2 linked regions of the Salipiger sp. CCB-MM3 genome follow. Each later gene encodes a partner of the first gene's protein in a complex. Links are inferred from orthologs where the notes say so. Each region holds a gene or a part of one and is shown in the gene's direction. Other genes may lie near its edges.

What was found.
Region 2: the proteins of pheS (region 1) and pheT are in contact, whole or in part, in a crystal structure (PDB 6P24), measured with the Escherichia coli proteins. The link is inferred for Salipiger sp. CCB-MM3 from one-to-one orthologs.

What each region holds. Positions count from the first base shown.
Region 1 is NZ_CP014595.1:1,350,750-1,357,409, forward strand. Bases 1-2,982 are described here. They hold pheS (phenylalanine--tRNA ligase subunit alpha), read left to right. Parts: upstream 1-947; coding sequence 948-2,018; downstream 2,019-2,982. Other genes in these bases: rpmI (50S ribosomal protein L35), read left to right, coding at 111-311; rplT (50S ribosomal protein L20), read left to right, coding at 329-694; AYJ57_RS06620 (YrhK family protein), read left to right, coding at 2,103-2,387; holA (DNA polymerase III subunit delta), read right to left, coding at 2,384-2,982. In the rest of the region: more of holA, read right to left, coding at 2,983-3,412; LPS assembly lipoprotein LptE, read right to left, coding at 3,409-3,906; leuS (leucine--tRNA ligase), read right to left, coding at 3,893-6,463.
Region 2 is NZ_CP014595.1:2,089,983-2,096,703, forward strand. The notes cover bases 1,771-4,813. They hold pheT (phenylalanine--tRNA ligase subunit beta), read left to right. Parts: upstream 1,771-2,115; coding sequence 2,116-4,512; downstream 4,513-4,813. Other genes in these bases: AYJ57_RS10145 (malonic semialdehyde reductase), read left to right, coding at 1,771-1,891; AYJ57_RS10155 (EF-hand domain-containing protein), read right to left, coding at 4,598-4,813. Outside these bases: AYJ57_RS10140 (amidase), read left to right, coding at 1-1,264; more of AYJ57_RS10145, read left to right, coding at 1,286-1,770; more of AYJ57_RS10155, read right to left, coding at 4,814-5,047; AYJ57_RS10160 (carboxymuconolactone decarboxylase family protein), read right to left, coding at 5,110-5,451; AYJ57_RS10165 (acyl-CoA dehydrogenase family protein), read right to left, coding at 5,610-6,721.

The sequences.
Region 1 (6,660 bases):
TAAGGGCTTGCACCGCAGCCCGCTCCCGCCTATAGGGGCGCCTCTAACCGCGCGGCCGGCTCCTGTGGCATGCCGAGTCGCGCTGAACGCACTTCGTTAAGGAGACGAAAATGCCCAAGATGAAGACAAAGTCGAGCGCCAAGAAGCGCTTCAAGGTCACCGCGACCGGCAAGGTCGTGGCTGGTCAGGCCGGCAAGCGCCACGGCATGATCAAGCGCACCACGAAGTTCATCCGCGACGCTCGCGGCACCACCACGCTGTCGGCTCCCGACGCAAAAATCGTCAAGGGCTACATGCCCTACGACCGCTGAACAAGGAGTTCTGATCCATGGCACGAGTCAAAGGTGGTGTAGTCACCCACGCCCGTCACAAGAAGGTCATCAAGGCAGCCAAAGGTTACTATGGCCGTCGTAAGAACACCTTCAAGGTTGCAGCACAGGCCGTCGACAAGGCGAACCAGTACGCGACCCGCGACCGCAAGAACCGCAAGCGCAACTTCCGCGCTCTGTGGATCCAGCGTATCAACGCTGCCGTTCGCGCGCATGACGAGGCTCTGACCTACTCGAAGTTCATCAACGGCCTGAACCTGGCTGGCATCGAAGTTGACCGTAAAGTGCTGGCGGATCTCGCCGTGCACGAGCCGGAAGCCTTCAACGCCATCGTTGACCAGGCGAAAGGCGCGCTGGCCGCCTGATAGGCGCCAACGGCTGAGTTTCGAAACGCCGCTCCTTCGGGGGCGGCGTTTTCTTTTGCGCTCTCGCTGGGCTGTGACCTCGGCCCTTTACCTCGGCCTGTGACCTGTTATGGGGGCTCCGCCCCCGCCGCGCGATGCGCGGCTCCCCCGGGATATTTTCACCAAGAGGAAGAGCCGCGCGCCCCTGCCCTTGCGCAGAGCCCGCGCAGCCGGTACTGCACGACCCCGAAGAGATGCTCGGAAGAGGCCCCGAATGGACGACCTGCGCGACAAGTATATCGACCTGATTGGCAAGGCGGCGGATGAACCCGCGCTTGAGGATCTGCGGGTGCAGGCCGTTGGCAAGAAGGGCGAGATCAGCCTTAAGATGCGCGAGCTGGGCAAGATGAGCCCCGAAGAGCGGCAGGTCATGGGACCGAAGCTCAACGCGCTGAAGGATGAGATCAACGCGGCGCTCGGCGCCAAGAAGGCGGCGCTGGCGGATGCGGCGCTGAACGAGCGTCTGCAGGCCGAATGGCTGGACGTCACCCTGCCGGGGCGCAACCGCCGCGTCGGCAGCATCCACCCGGTCAGCCAGGTCTGGGAAGAATGCACCGCGATCTTTGCCGACATGGGCTTTGCCGTGGCCGAAGGCCCGCAGGTCGAGACCGACTGGTACAATTTCGACGCGCTGAACATCCCCGGCCACCACCCGGCCCGCGCCGAGATGGACACGTTCTATATGCACCGTGCCGAGGGCGACGAGCGCCCGCCGCATGTGCTGCGCACCCACACCTCGCCGGTGCAGATCCGCTCGATGGAAGCGGGCGGCGCGCCGACGCGGATCATCTGCCCGGGCCGCGTCTACCGCGCCGATTACGACCAGACCCACACGCCGATGTTCCATCAGGTCGAGGGGCTTGCTATCGACAAGGATATCTCGATGGCGAACCTCAAGTGGGTGCTGGAAGAGTTCTTCTCGGCCTATTTCGGCCGCTCGGTGAAGACCCGTTTCCGCGCCTCGCACTTCCCCTTCACCGAGCCTTCGGCCGAAGTGGACATCCAGTGCCAGTGGAAAGACGGCTCGGTCACCGTGGGTGAGGGCGACGATTGGCTGGAGGTTCTGGGCTCGGGCATGGTGCACCCCAAGGTGCTGCAGGCGGGCGGCATCGATCCCGACGAATGGCAGGGCTTTGCCTTCGGCATGGGTATCGACCGGATCGCCATGCTGAAATACGGCATCCCCGACCTGCGCGCTTTCTTTGATTCCGATCTGCGCTGGCTGCGGAACTACGGTTTCGCCTCGCTGGACGTGCCGACGCTGCACGGCGGGCTGTCGCGCTAAAGCGCGCTGCTTGGCAGGACCAGAGGGCCCGGTGCACCAGCGCCGGGCCTTTTCCTTTGCCGGCGGCGCGCCATCTTCTGGCCCATGAAGCTGTTCAACCACGCCAATCGGCAGCGCAACGCCGACACGCGGCGCGTCTACGCGCTTTTCGAGATTGCCCACACGCTCGTCGATTTCGGCGCGGCGGTCTGTTTCACCATCGGCTCTGTGCTGTTCTTCTGGAAGCAGTATGAAACCATCGCGATCTGGTTCTTCACCGTGGGCTCTGTGCTGTTCATGGTGAAGCCCACGCTGCGGCTGGCGCGCGAGATCAAGCTCTGGCAGATGGGCAAGCTGGAGACGCTGGCGGAGCGGGAAAAGGGCGGCTAGCGCCGCGAGGCAAGCCAGGCGAGGCGCACGAAATTGCGCTCGACCAGCGCCATGGCGGGCGCGCGGGCCCCGGCGGAGCGGATCGACAGATCGGTCTCCATCAGCATCGACAGCGCGTCTTCGAGCCGGTCGGCGTTCCAGCCCGAGGCCTGACGCACCATACGGTCGCGGCGCGGGCCGAAGAGCGGCGGGCGCAGGCGCTGCACGCCCGCTTGCGGGCCGCCCTGTGCCGAGGCCAGCGTGTAGAGCACGCGAAAGTGGCGCATGGCCATGATCAGCAGCGTCACCGGTGCCACGCCCTGCCCTTCCAGCCGCTGCATCAGCGGGCCGATCTCGGGCGAGCGGCCCTCGGCCACCACATGCAGGATGTCGTCAAGCTCTGCCTCGATGGAGGCGGGCGCGCAGGCGGCGACCTCCTCTGGCATCAGCGGCGCGGGATCGTCGAGCTTGTAAAGCGCGAGCTTTTCCAGAACCTGCCGGAAGTCGCCCGGCTCCAGCGCGCGGGCCAGATGATCGAGCGCATCGAAGGCGGCGCGATCAACCTGGGTGAGCCCGGCCTTGGTCAGCGCGGCCTCGATCTCGTCGTGGCCCGGAGGATCGGAGTAGATGCCGATGGCCAGCGCCTCGGGCGCGGCCTCGAAGAGCTTGCGCAGGGCGGATTTGGCGGTGAGCTGGCCCGCGGTGACGATGATCTGCGCGTCGCCGGGGCGCCAGTCGGTGAGCGCCGCGCCCATGATTTTGGCCAGCCCGTCGGTCGCCTCTTCCACGAACACCACGCGCGGGCCGGGGAAGAACCCCTGCGCCTTTACCGCGTCGAGCAGCATCGCGGGATCCTTGCGCAGATCACCGCCCGACATCCGCGTGAGCCGCATTTCCGCCTCGGCCTCGGGACCGACCAGAGCGGCGATCACCTCCTGCCGGCGATGGGCAACGCGCATGGCGTCCTCGCCGAACAGCAGCACGCCGGACCGCGTGGGATCCGGCTTGCGGAAGAAGGCCTGTGCGTCGCGCCCGGAAAGCTTCATTGCGGCAGGTCTGCAGCGACCAGCATCAACCGGTCGATCACCCGGTCGGCGAGCATGATCATCAGCCGCTCTTCGGCGTCGCGCTCCGAGGCCTGCGTGGCCGCGGTCGAGCCGGTGGTGGAATAGCCGGTGAAGGACGAGGTGGAGCCTTCGGTCAGCGTCTCGGCGCTGGCCGTGTCGCGCAGTTTGAAGCTGGCGTCGCCGACCAGACGGATGCGGGTGGTGTTGCCGTCAGCGAGCGAGCCCTGCCCGGCGCTTTCGGTGCGGATCGTCGTCTCGAGCTGATAGGGCGCGCCGCTTGGCGCGCGGCCCAGCCGCTCCTCGATCCGGCGGTTGAAGAGATAGGCGTTGGGGCTGTCCGGATCGCTCAGCGCGATCTGGCCGAGCAGCGCCTGCCCGCCCCCCTGCGGCCCGTAAACCGGGGTGAATCCGCAGCCCGCGAGCGCAAGCGCGCCGCAGGCTGCGAGAAAGGTTCGACGATTAGGCGACCACATTGACGATCCGGCCCGGCACCACGATGAGTTTCTTCGGCGCGGCCCCTTCGAGGGTCCGCACCACAGCATCATGTGCGAGGACGAGTTTTTCAATCTCTTCCTTGGGCATGTCCTTGGGAACGGTCAGTTCTCCGCGGCGCTTGCCGTTGACCTGAATCGGCAGGGTCACGCTGTCTTCGACCAGCATCGCCTCGTCGGCCTTGGGCCAAGGCGCGGTGGCGATCAGCCCTTCGCCGCCGAGCAGCTGCCAGACTTCCTCGGACAGGTGCGGGGTCATCGGCGACATCAGCTGGGCCAGAACCTTGGCCGCTTCGCGCTTGGCCGCGCCGCCTGCCTTGGATTTGCCCAGCACGCCGGTGAAGGCATAGAGCTTGGCGATGGCCGCGTTGAAGCCGAAGCTTTCGACGCCCATGGTCACATCGTGGATCGCCTTGTGCATCTCGCGCAGCAGGGCTTTGTCTTCTGCGCTCTCGGGCGCGTCCGACTCGGCGATCTCTGCGGCGATGCGGTAGACCCGTGCGAGGTGTTTGGACGCGGCCTCGGCCCCCGAAGCGGTCCATTCCACGTCACGCTCGGGCGGGCTGTCCGACAGCACGAACCAGCGCGCGGTATCGGCGCCGTACTGGCCGATGATCGCGACCGGGTCGACCACGTTGTTCTTGGACTTGGACATTTTGGCCGAGGGGATGATCTCGACCTCGGTGCCGTCCGCAAGGAAGCCCTTGCCGTCCTTCAGTTCCACCGCCTCGGGGTAGTGGTAGACCGGGCGGCCTTCGGCGTTGCGCGTCTGATAGATCGCGTGGGTCACCATGCCTTGGGTGAAGAGCGCGTTGAACGGCTCCTTGCTCTTTTCGGGCAGGTGGCCGGTGATGTGCATCGCGCGGGCGAAGAAGCGCGAATAGAGCAGGTGCAGGATCGCGTGCTCGATGCCGCCGATATATTGATCGACGTTCATCCAATACTCGGCCTCGGCCATGTCGATGGGCGTCTCGGCGCGCGGCGAGGTGAAGCGGGCGAAGTACCAGCTCGAATCGACGAAGGTGTCCATCGTGTCGGTCTCGCGCCGCGCCGGGGCACCACAGGACGGGCAGGAACAGTTACGCCACGAGGGGTGACGGTCGAGCGGGTTGCCCGGCACCGAGAAGTCGATCGGCGTGCCGTCTTCGTCGTAGGGCAGCGCGATCGGAAGGTTTTCCTTCTTCTCGGGCACCACGCCGCAAGCCTCGCAATGAACCACGGGAATCGGCGCGCCCCAGTAGCGCTGGCGCGACAGGCCCCAGTCGCGCAGGCGGTATTTGGTCACGCCTTCGCCGATGCCTTTCGACGCGCAGAAGTCGACGGCGGCGTTGACGGCCTCTTCGCCGGTCTGCACCTCTTCCCCGGCGACGAGACGGGTGTAGCGCACCTTCTCGGTCTTGGCGGGAACGAAGGGCTCTGCTTGGATGTCGATCTCACCCTCGAGCGGCACGAAGGTTTCGACGATCGGCAGGTCGTATTTGCTGCAGAAGTCGTGGTCGCGCTGGTCGTGGCCCGGGCAGCCGAAGATCGCGCCGGTGCCGTAATCCATGAGGATGAAGTTGGCGATATAGACCGGCAGTTCCCAGCTGTCGTCGAACGGGTGACGCACCTTGATGCCGGTGTCGAAGCCACGCTTCTCGGCCTTCTCCAGCTCTTCTTCCGAGGTGCCCATGCGGCGGCACTCGGCGACGAAAGCGGCAAGCTCGGGGTTGCCCTGCTCCAGCTCCTTGGCGAGCGGATGGTCCGGCGAGATGCCGACGAAGGACGCGCCGTGCAGCGTGTCGGGCCGGGTGGTGTAGCACTCGATCTTGTCGAAGCCCTCGGGGGCATTGAGCGTGTCGAAGGAGAACTGCAGACCGCGCGAGCGGCCAATCCAGTTCGCCTGCATCAGCTTCACCTTGGCGGGCCAGTCATCGAGCGTGTCGAGCGCGTCGAGCAGCTCGCCCGAGAAGTCCGAGATCTTGAAGAACCACTGGGTGAGTTCCTTGCGCTCCACGAGCGCGCCCGAGCGCCAGCCGCGACCGTTCTCGACCTGCTCGTTGGCGAGCACGGTCATGTCGACCGGATCCCAGTTCACCACGGCGTTCTTGCGGTAGACGAGCCCCTTATCGAGCATGTCGAGGAACAGCGCCTGCTGCTGGCCGTAGTATTCCGGATCGCAGGTGGCGAACATGCGCGACCAGTCGAGGCCAAAGCCCAGCGGCTTCATCTGCTCCACCATCGTGTCGATGTTGGAATAGGTCCAGTCCTTGGGGTGACCGCCCGAAGCCATCGCGGCGTTCTCGGCGGGCATGCCGAAGGCGTCAAAGCCCATCGGGTGCAGCACGTTGAAGCCGTTCTGCTTTTTGTAGCGGGCGATCACGTCACCCATCGTGTAGTTGCGGACGTGGCCGATGTGGATGCGCCCCGAGGGGTAGGGGAACATTTCCAGCACGTAGTATTTCGGCTTGTCGGCCGAGCGGGTGGCCTTGAAGGTCAGGGCCTCTTCCCAGGCGGCCTGCCATTTCGGCTCGATCGTGGCGGGGTCGTAGCGCGACATAATCTGTTGTCCCTCAGAGCGGATGGGGTCGGTGCGGATGGGTCTTGCCGGGTGATAGGGCAGGCCCCGGCGGGCGTCCAGTGCCCTCTCCCGGCTGGCAGCGGCTGACGGCGACATTTCAGCAACCTCTTGGCGTCAAAAGACCCATAAGCGGCGTTTCACGTTGGTTCGCGTTTCGCCGCGTGGAAAAGTGCCAC
Region 2 (6,721 bases), 740 kb from region 1 along the record:
CGCGCGCGGCACGCTCTCGCCGTTCCAGCGGCTCGAATGGGAGCGCGCCTATCAGCAGGCCCGCGCCGCCGATCTCGCCCGCCGCGACGGTGCCCCGCTGGGTCCGCTGCAGGGGGTGCCTATGGCGCATAAGGACATGTTCGACCGCAAGGGCTCGACCATCGGTTGTGGCGGTCACCCCTCGGCGCGCAAGACCGCGCAGGGCACCGCGGCGGTGCTCGACCGGCTCGACGCTGCGGGCGCGGTGGATTTCGGGCGGCTGCAGATGTCCGAGTTCGCCATGGGCCCGACCGGGCAGAACCACCACCACGGCATGCCCGAGAACCCGGCGGTGCCGGGCGGCGTGCCCGGCGGTTCCTCCAGCGGCTCGGGCGTCGCGGTGGGCATGGGGCTGGTGCCCGCGGCGCTCGGCTCGGACACCGGCGGCTCGATCCGTGTGCCCGCCGCCTGCAATGGCGTCGTCGGCTTCAAGCCCGGCCTTGGCGTGGTGCCGCTGACCGGGGCCATGCCGCTGAGCTGGACGCAGGACACCGTCGGCCCGCTCGCCGCCAGCGTCGATTGCGCCCGGCGCGTGCTGTCGGTGATCTCCGGCGGGCGCACCCGCGCCACCGCCCAAGACCCCGGCCGCCTGCGCATCGGGTTCGACCGCGGCGGCTTCGTCGAGGGCGCCTCGGAGCGGATGCGCGCCGCCATGGCCGAGCTGCGCGCCGCGCTTGGCGGGCAGGGGCATGAGACCGTCTCGCTCGACATGGGGTTCTTCTCGGATCTGACCGAACCGGCGAATGTCATCGCCATCTCCGAGGCCGCGACGGTGCATGCCGACCGGCTGCGCGACGCGCCCGAAACCTATGGCACGCAGGTGCGCGCGCGGCTGGCGCAGGCGGCGGGCATTCCGGCGCAGGCCTATCTGCGCGCCCGGCAGATCCGCGAGATCGCCATGGCCCGCACCGAGGCCGAGATCTTCGGTGCCGCCGATCTGATCGTGCTGCCCGGCCTTGCTGATGTGGCGCCGCAGGCCGAGGCGCTGGTGCACGCGCAGGGCGCCGAGATCGCCCGGATGATCTCGGGCATGACCGGTTTCACCCGTCCCGGCTCGATCCTTGGGCTTCCGGTTCTGACCCTGCCCGTGGCATGGACCTCGGACGGGCCGCTCAGCGTGCAGATCATGGGGCCGCGCGGCTCCGAGGATCTGATCGCCGACCTCGCACAGACCTTCGAGGTCGCCCGCCCGCAGATGCAGGGCGCGGTGGCCGAACCCGCATGACCGCTCGAAAGGCATAAATTGATGAAAGATATCGCACTCCCCGGCGCGCTCGACGCCGCCGCCCTCGACACGCTGTTCCTCGAGGCGCGCTCGCAGAACGCGTGGCAGGACAAGGACATCCCCGAGGAGATCCTCGAAAAGCTCTATGACCTGACCAAGATGGGCCCGACCTCGGCGAACTGCGCGCCGGCGCGCTTCGTCTTCGTGCGCAGCAAAGACGCCAAGGAAAAGCTCAGCCCGGCCATGTCCAGCGGCAACCGCGAGAAGACCATGACCGCGCCGGTCACGGTGATCGTATGCCACGACATCGAATTTTACGAAAAGCTCGGCGAGCTCTTCCCGCACGCCGACGCCAAGCCGTGGTTCACCGGATCCGAGGCGATGATCAACGACACCGCCTTCCGCAACTCCTCGCTGCAGGGCGCTTACCTGATGCTGGCCGCGCGCGCGCTGGGGCTCGACTGCGGCCCGATGTCCGGCTTCGATCCGGCGGCGGTTGAGGAGGCCTTCCTTGCGGGCACCACGTGGAAGGTGAACTTCATGATCAACCTCGGCTATGGCGAGCCGTCGAAAGTGTTCGACCGCCTGCCGCGCCTGAGCATGGAAGACGCCTGCAAGATCGTCTGAGCCCGATGCCGGCGGTGGCGGCCCGGGCTGCCACTGCCCCCGTCGCTTCCTCTTGGCACAAATATCCCGGGGTGAATTGGCCGCAGGCCAAGAGGGGCAGCGCCCCTTTCGCCCTTCGGGCAGCACAGAGGCCGCGCACGCCCCGCGCTGAGGCCAACCCCCTTTCCCCTTCCGCCTCATTCCGCTAAGGACCGGACCCAAGCGAAACCAAGCCGGGCCGAGAGATGAAATTCACGCTTTCCTGGTTGAAAGACCACCTCGACACCTCCGCCACGGTGGACGAGATCACCGAAGCACTGACCGATCTGGGGCTCGAGGTCGAAGGGGTCGAGAACCCCGCCGAGCGCCTGTCCGATTTCAAAATCGGCAAGGTGGTCAAGGCCGAGAAACACCCCGACGCCGACAAGCTGCGCGTCTGCACGGTGATGACCGATGCGGGCGAGAGCCAGATCATCTGCGGCGCGCCCAACGCGCGCGAGGGGATCACCGTTGTCGTGGCCACGCCCGGCACCTATGTGCCCGGCATCGACACCACCATTCAGGTCGGCAAGATCCGCGGCATCGAGAGCTTCGGCATGATGTGCTCCGAGCGCGAGATGGAGCTGTCCGAGGAACATGACGGCATCATCGAGCTGCCCTCGGGCGAGGTCGGCGAGCGGTTCATCGACTGGTTGGCGGCGAACGATCCGGCCAAGGTCGACCCGGTGATCGAGATCGCCATCACCCCGAACCGGCCCGACGCACTGGGTGTGCATGGCATCGCCCGCGATCTTGCGGCGCGCGGTCTTGGCACGCTGAAGGCGCTGCCCGAGGTCACCGTGCCCGGCAGTTTCGCCTCGCCGATCAACGTGACGATCGACGAAGACACGCTTGACGATTGCCCGGTGTTCTATGGCCGCGTCATCCGCGGCGTGAAGAACGGCCCGTCGCCGGAGTGGCTGCAGGACCGGCTGAAGGCCATCGGCCTGCGCCCGATCAGCTTCCTCGTCGATGTGACCAACTATTTCACTTTCGACCGCAACCGCCCGCTGCACGTCTTTGACGCGGGCAAGGTGTCGGGCGACCTGCGCGTGCACCGTGCCAAGGGCGGCGAGACGCTGGAGGCGCTGGACGAGCGGACCTACACGCTCGAGCCGGGCATGGTGGTGATCTCGGCCGGGGACACCGTCGAAAGCCTCGGTGGCGTCATGGGCGGCGAGCCCACGGGCGTTTCGGACGAGACCGTGGATGTCTTCCTCGAGGCGGCCTATTTCGAGACCGTCCGCACCGCCTACACGGGCCGCGCGCTGAAGATCAATTCCGACGCCCGCTATCGCTTTGAGCGTGGCATCGACCCTGCCTCGGTGGCGCCGGGCATCGAGGCGGCGACCGCGATGATCCTCGAGATCGCTGGCGGTGAAGCCTCCGAGGTGATCGTTGCTGGCACCATCCCCGACGTGAGCCGCGCCTATAAGCTCGACACCGACCGGGTGATCAGCCTCGTCGGCATGGAGATCCCGGCACAGGAGCAGCGCGCCACGCTGACCGCTCTGGGCTTCACGCTCGAGGGCGACATGGCCTCGGTGCCGAGCTGGCGTCCCGACGTGATGGGCGAGGCGGATCTGGTGGAAGAGGTGGCCCGCGTCGCCTCGCTGACCAAGCTGCAGCCGCAACCCATGCGCCGCGCGCAGCCGGGCGTGCCGAAGCCGATCCTCTCGCCGATGCAGAAGCGCGAGCAGGTGGCCCGCCGCACCACGGCGGAGCTGGGCTACAATGAGTGCGTGACCTACAGCTTCATCGATCAGGCGGCGGCCGAGATGTTCGGCGGCGGCACCGATGCCACGATGCTGGCCAACCCGATCAGCTCGGAGATGAGTCACATGCGCCCCTCGCTGCTGCCGGGGCTGCTGCAGGCGGCCTCGCGCAATCAGGCGCGCGGCTTTGCGGATATGGCGCTCTTTGAATGCGGTCCGGCCTTCGCTGGCGGTGAGCCGGGCGAGCAGGCGACGCAGGTGACCGGCATTCTCGTCGGGCGCACCGGTCCGAAGGACGTGCATGGCGCCTCGCGCCCGGTGGATGTGTTCGACGCCAAGGCCGATGCCGAGGCGCTGCTGGCGGCCATGGGGGCCCCGGCGAAGATGCAGATCCTTCGCGGCGCCGAGGAATGGTGGCATCCGGGCCGTCACGGCAAGCTCTGCCTCGGCCCCAAGAAGGTGCTGGGCGTCTTCGGCGAGCTGCACCCCAAGGTGCTGCAGGAGATGGACGTGAAAGGCCCTGTCGTGGCCTTCACGCTCTACCCGCAGGAAATCCCGCTGCCGCGCAAGACCGATGCGGCCCGCCCGGCGCTGGCGCAGAACGATCTGCAAGCGGTGGAACGTGACTTTGCCTTTGTCGTGGATGCGGAGGTTGCCTCGCTCGATCTGGTGAGCGCCGCTGCGGGTGCCGACAAGGCGCTGATCGAAGAGGTCCGCGTGTTCGACGAGTTCATCGGCGGCAGCCTCGGCGAGGGCAAGAAGTCGCTCGCCATCACCGTGCGCCTGCAGCCCAGCGACAAGACGCTGAAGGAAAAGGACATCGAAGAGGTGGCGGCCAAGATCGTCGCCAAGGTCGAAAAGGCCACCGGCGGCGCGCTGCGCGGCTGACTTCTGGCTCCAAGAGATGAAAGGCCCCGGTGGAGCGATCCGCCGGGGCCTTTTTTGTTGGCGCAGGGGGGCGGCGAAGTGCCGCCTAGGTCCCCGGGCGCTTGGGCGGGGTCATCTCGGCGCCGCTCAGCACGCCATCGCCGTTGCGATCCATGCGCTTGAACATCTGCCGCGCGCCGCCGGTGAATTCGGCCTGCGTGATCACGCCATCGCCGTTGCTGTCCATGCGCGGACCGCCGGGCCGGCCCGCAGGTGCGCCGTCGCGTGGGGCGGGGCGATTGGCCGAGCCTTGGCGCGGGCCGCGCGGGCGGGCTTCGTCCTGCGAGAGCCTGCCGTCGCGATTGGCGTCGAGCCGGGCGAACATGCGCGCGCTCTGCGCCTCGGCCTCGGCGAGGGTGACCCTGCCGTCGCCATTTGCGTCCATCTGCTTGATGGGGTCACCGCCCGGGCCGCCTTGGGAGGCAGCCTGCGGCTGGGCCGCGAGAGCGGTGGTGGAAACGAAAAGGGCGGCTGCTGCTGCAATCAGAGGGTTCATCGGGCGTCCTTTCTGCCTGTGACCCCTCTGATACGCAGCGCGCAGAGCATTCCGTCGCGGGCTTAGCCTTCGGCGGTGAACTCATCATAGGCGGCCAGCGCCTTGGCGGCATACATCAGGCCCGGCCCGCCGCCCATCTGGATCGCCATACCGCAGACGTCGGCGATCTCTTCGCGGGTGGCGCCGAGACGGACCAGCGCGCTGACGTGGCTGAGGATGCAGGAATCGCAGCGGATGGCGATGCCGATGCCGAGCGCCACATATTCCTTCTGCTTGTGGTCCAGCGCGGCCTCGGCGGAGGCGGCCTTTTCCATCTCGACGAAACCCGCGAATGTGTCGGGGATGGCCTTGCGCAGTTCGCGCAGTTCGCGGCGTTTGTCGGCGAGTTGTTCCTTGTAGGACATATCAGTCTCCTGGAATGTATTTCGCCCCTCCAGACCATGATGGCGGCGGCGCAGCCTTGATGCAGATCAGACAAGAGCAGGGTAGCCGGATTGCGTGGCGCGCAGGGCAAAAAGGCCCCGCTGGGCGGGGCCTTGCCGGTGGTCCGATATGGCCGGGATCAGCCGAGCAGGCGACGTGCAATCACTTGCGCCTGAATCTCCGCGGCACCCTCGAAGATGTTGAGGATGCGGGCGTCGCACAGGATGCGGCTGATCGAATACTCCAGCGCGAAGCCGTTGCCGCCGTGGATTTGCAGCGCGTTGTCGGCATTGGCCCAAGCCACGCGGGCGCCGAGCAGTTTTGCCATCCCCGCCTCGAGGTCGCAGCGGATGCCCTCGTCTTTCTCACGGGCCGAGAAATAGGTGAGCTGGCGGGCGATCATGATTTCCACCGCCATCATCGCCAGCTTGCCCGAAACGCGCGGGAAGGCGATCAGCGGCTTGCCGAACTGCTTGCGCTCCTGCGCATAGCGCATCCCCACGTCGAGCGCCGATTGCGCCACGCCGATGGCGCGGGCGGCGGTCTGGATGCGGGCGCTCTCGAAGGTCTCCATGAGTTGCTTGAAGCCCTTGCCCTCTTCGCCGCCGAGCAGGTTCTCGCCCTTCACCTTGAAGCCGTCGAACCCCAGTTCGAACTCCTTCATGCCGCGATAGCCCAGCACTTCGATCTCGCCGCCGGTCATTCCGGGGGTGGGGAAGGGGATCTCGTCGTCGCCGGGGGTCTTTTCGGCGAGGAACATCGACAGGCCCTTATAGTTGTCGCTGCCCGGATCGGTGCGGGCGAGCAGCGTCATCACATGGGCGCGGGCGGCATGGGTGATCCACGTCTTGTTGCCAGTGATGGTGTAATCGCCGCTCTCGTCCTTTACCGCGCGGGTGCGCAGCGCGCCGAGGTCCGAGCCGGTGTTGGGCTCGGTAAAGACCGCGGTGGGCAGCGTCTCGCCGCTGGCGATGCGGGGCAGCCATTTCGCCTTTTGCTCTTCGGTGCCGCCCGCGATGATCAACTCGGCGGCGATCTCGGACCGGGTGCCAAGCGAGCCGACACCGATATAGCCGCGCGAGAGTTCCTCGGAGACCACGCACATGGACGCCTTGCTGAGGCCAAAGCCGCCGTGTTCCTCGGGGATGGTGAGGCCAAAGACCCCCATCTCCGCCAGTTCCTCGATCACCTCAATGGGGATGTAATCATCCTTGAGGTGCCAGTCATGCGCGTAGGGCTCGACCTTTTCCA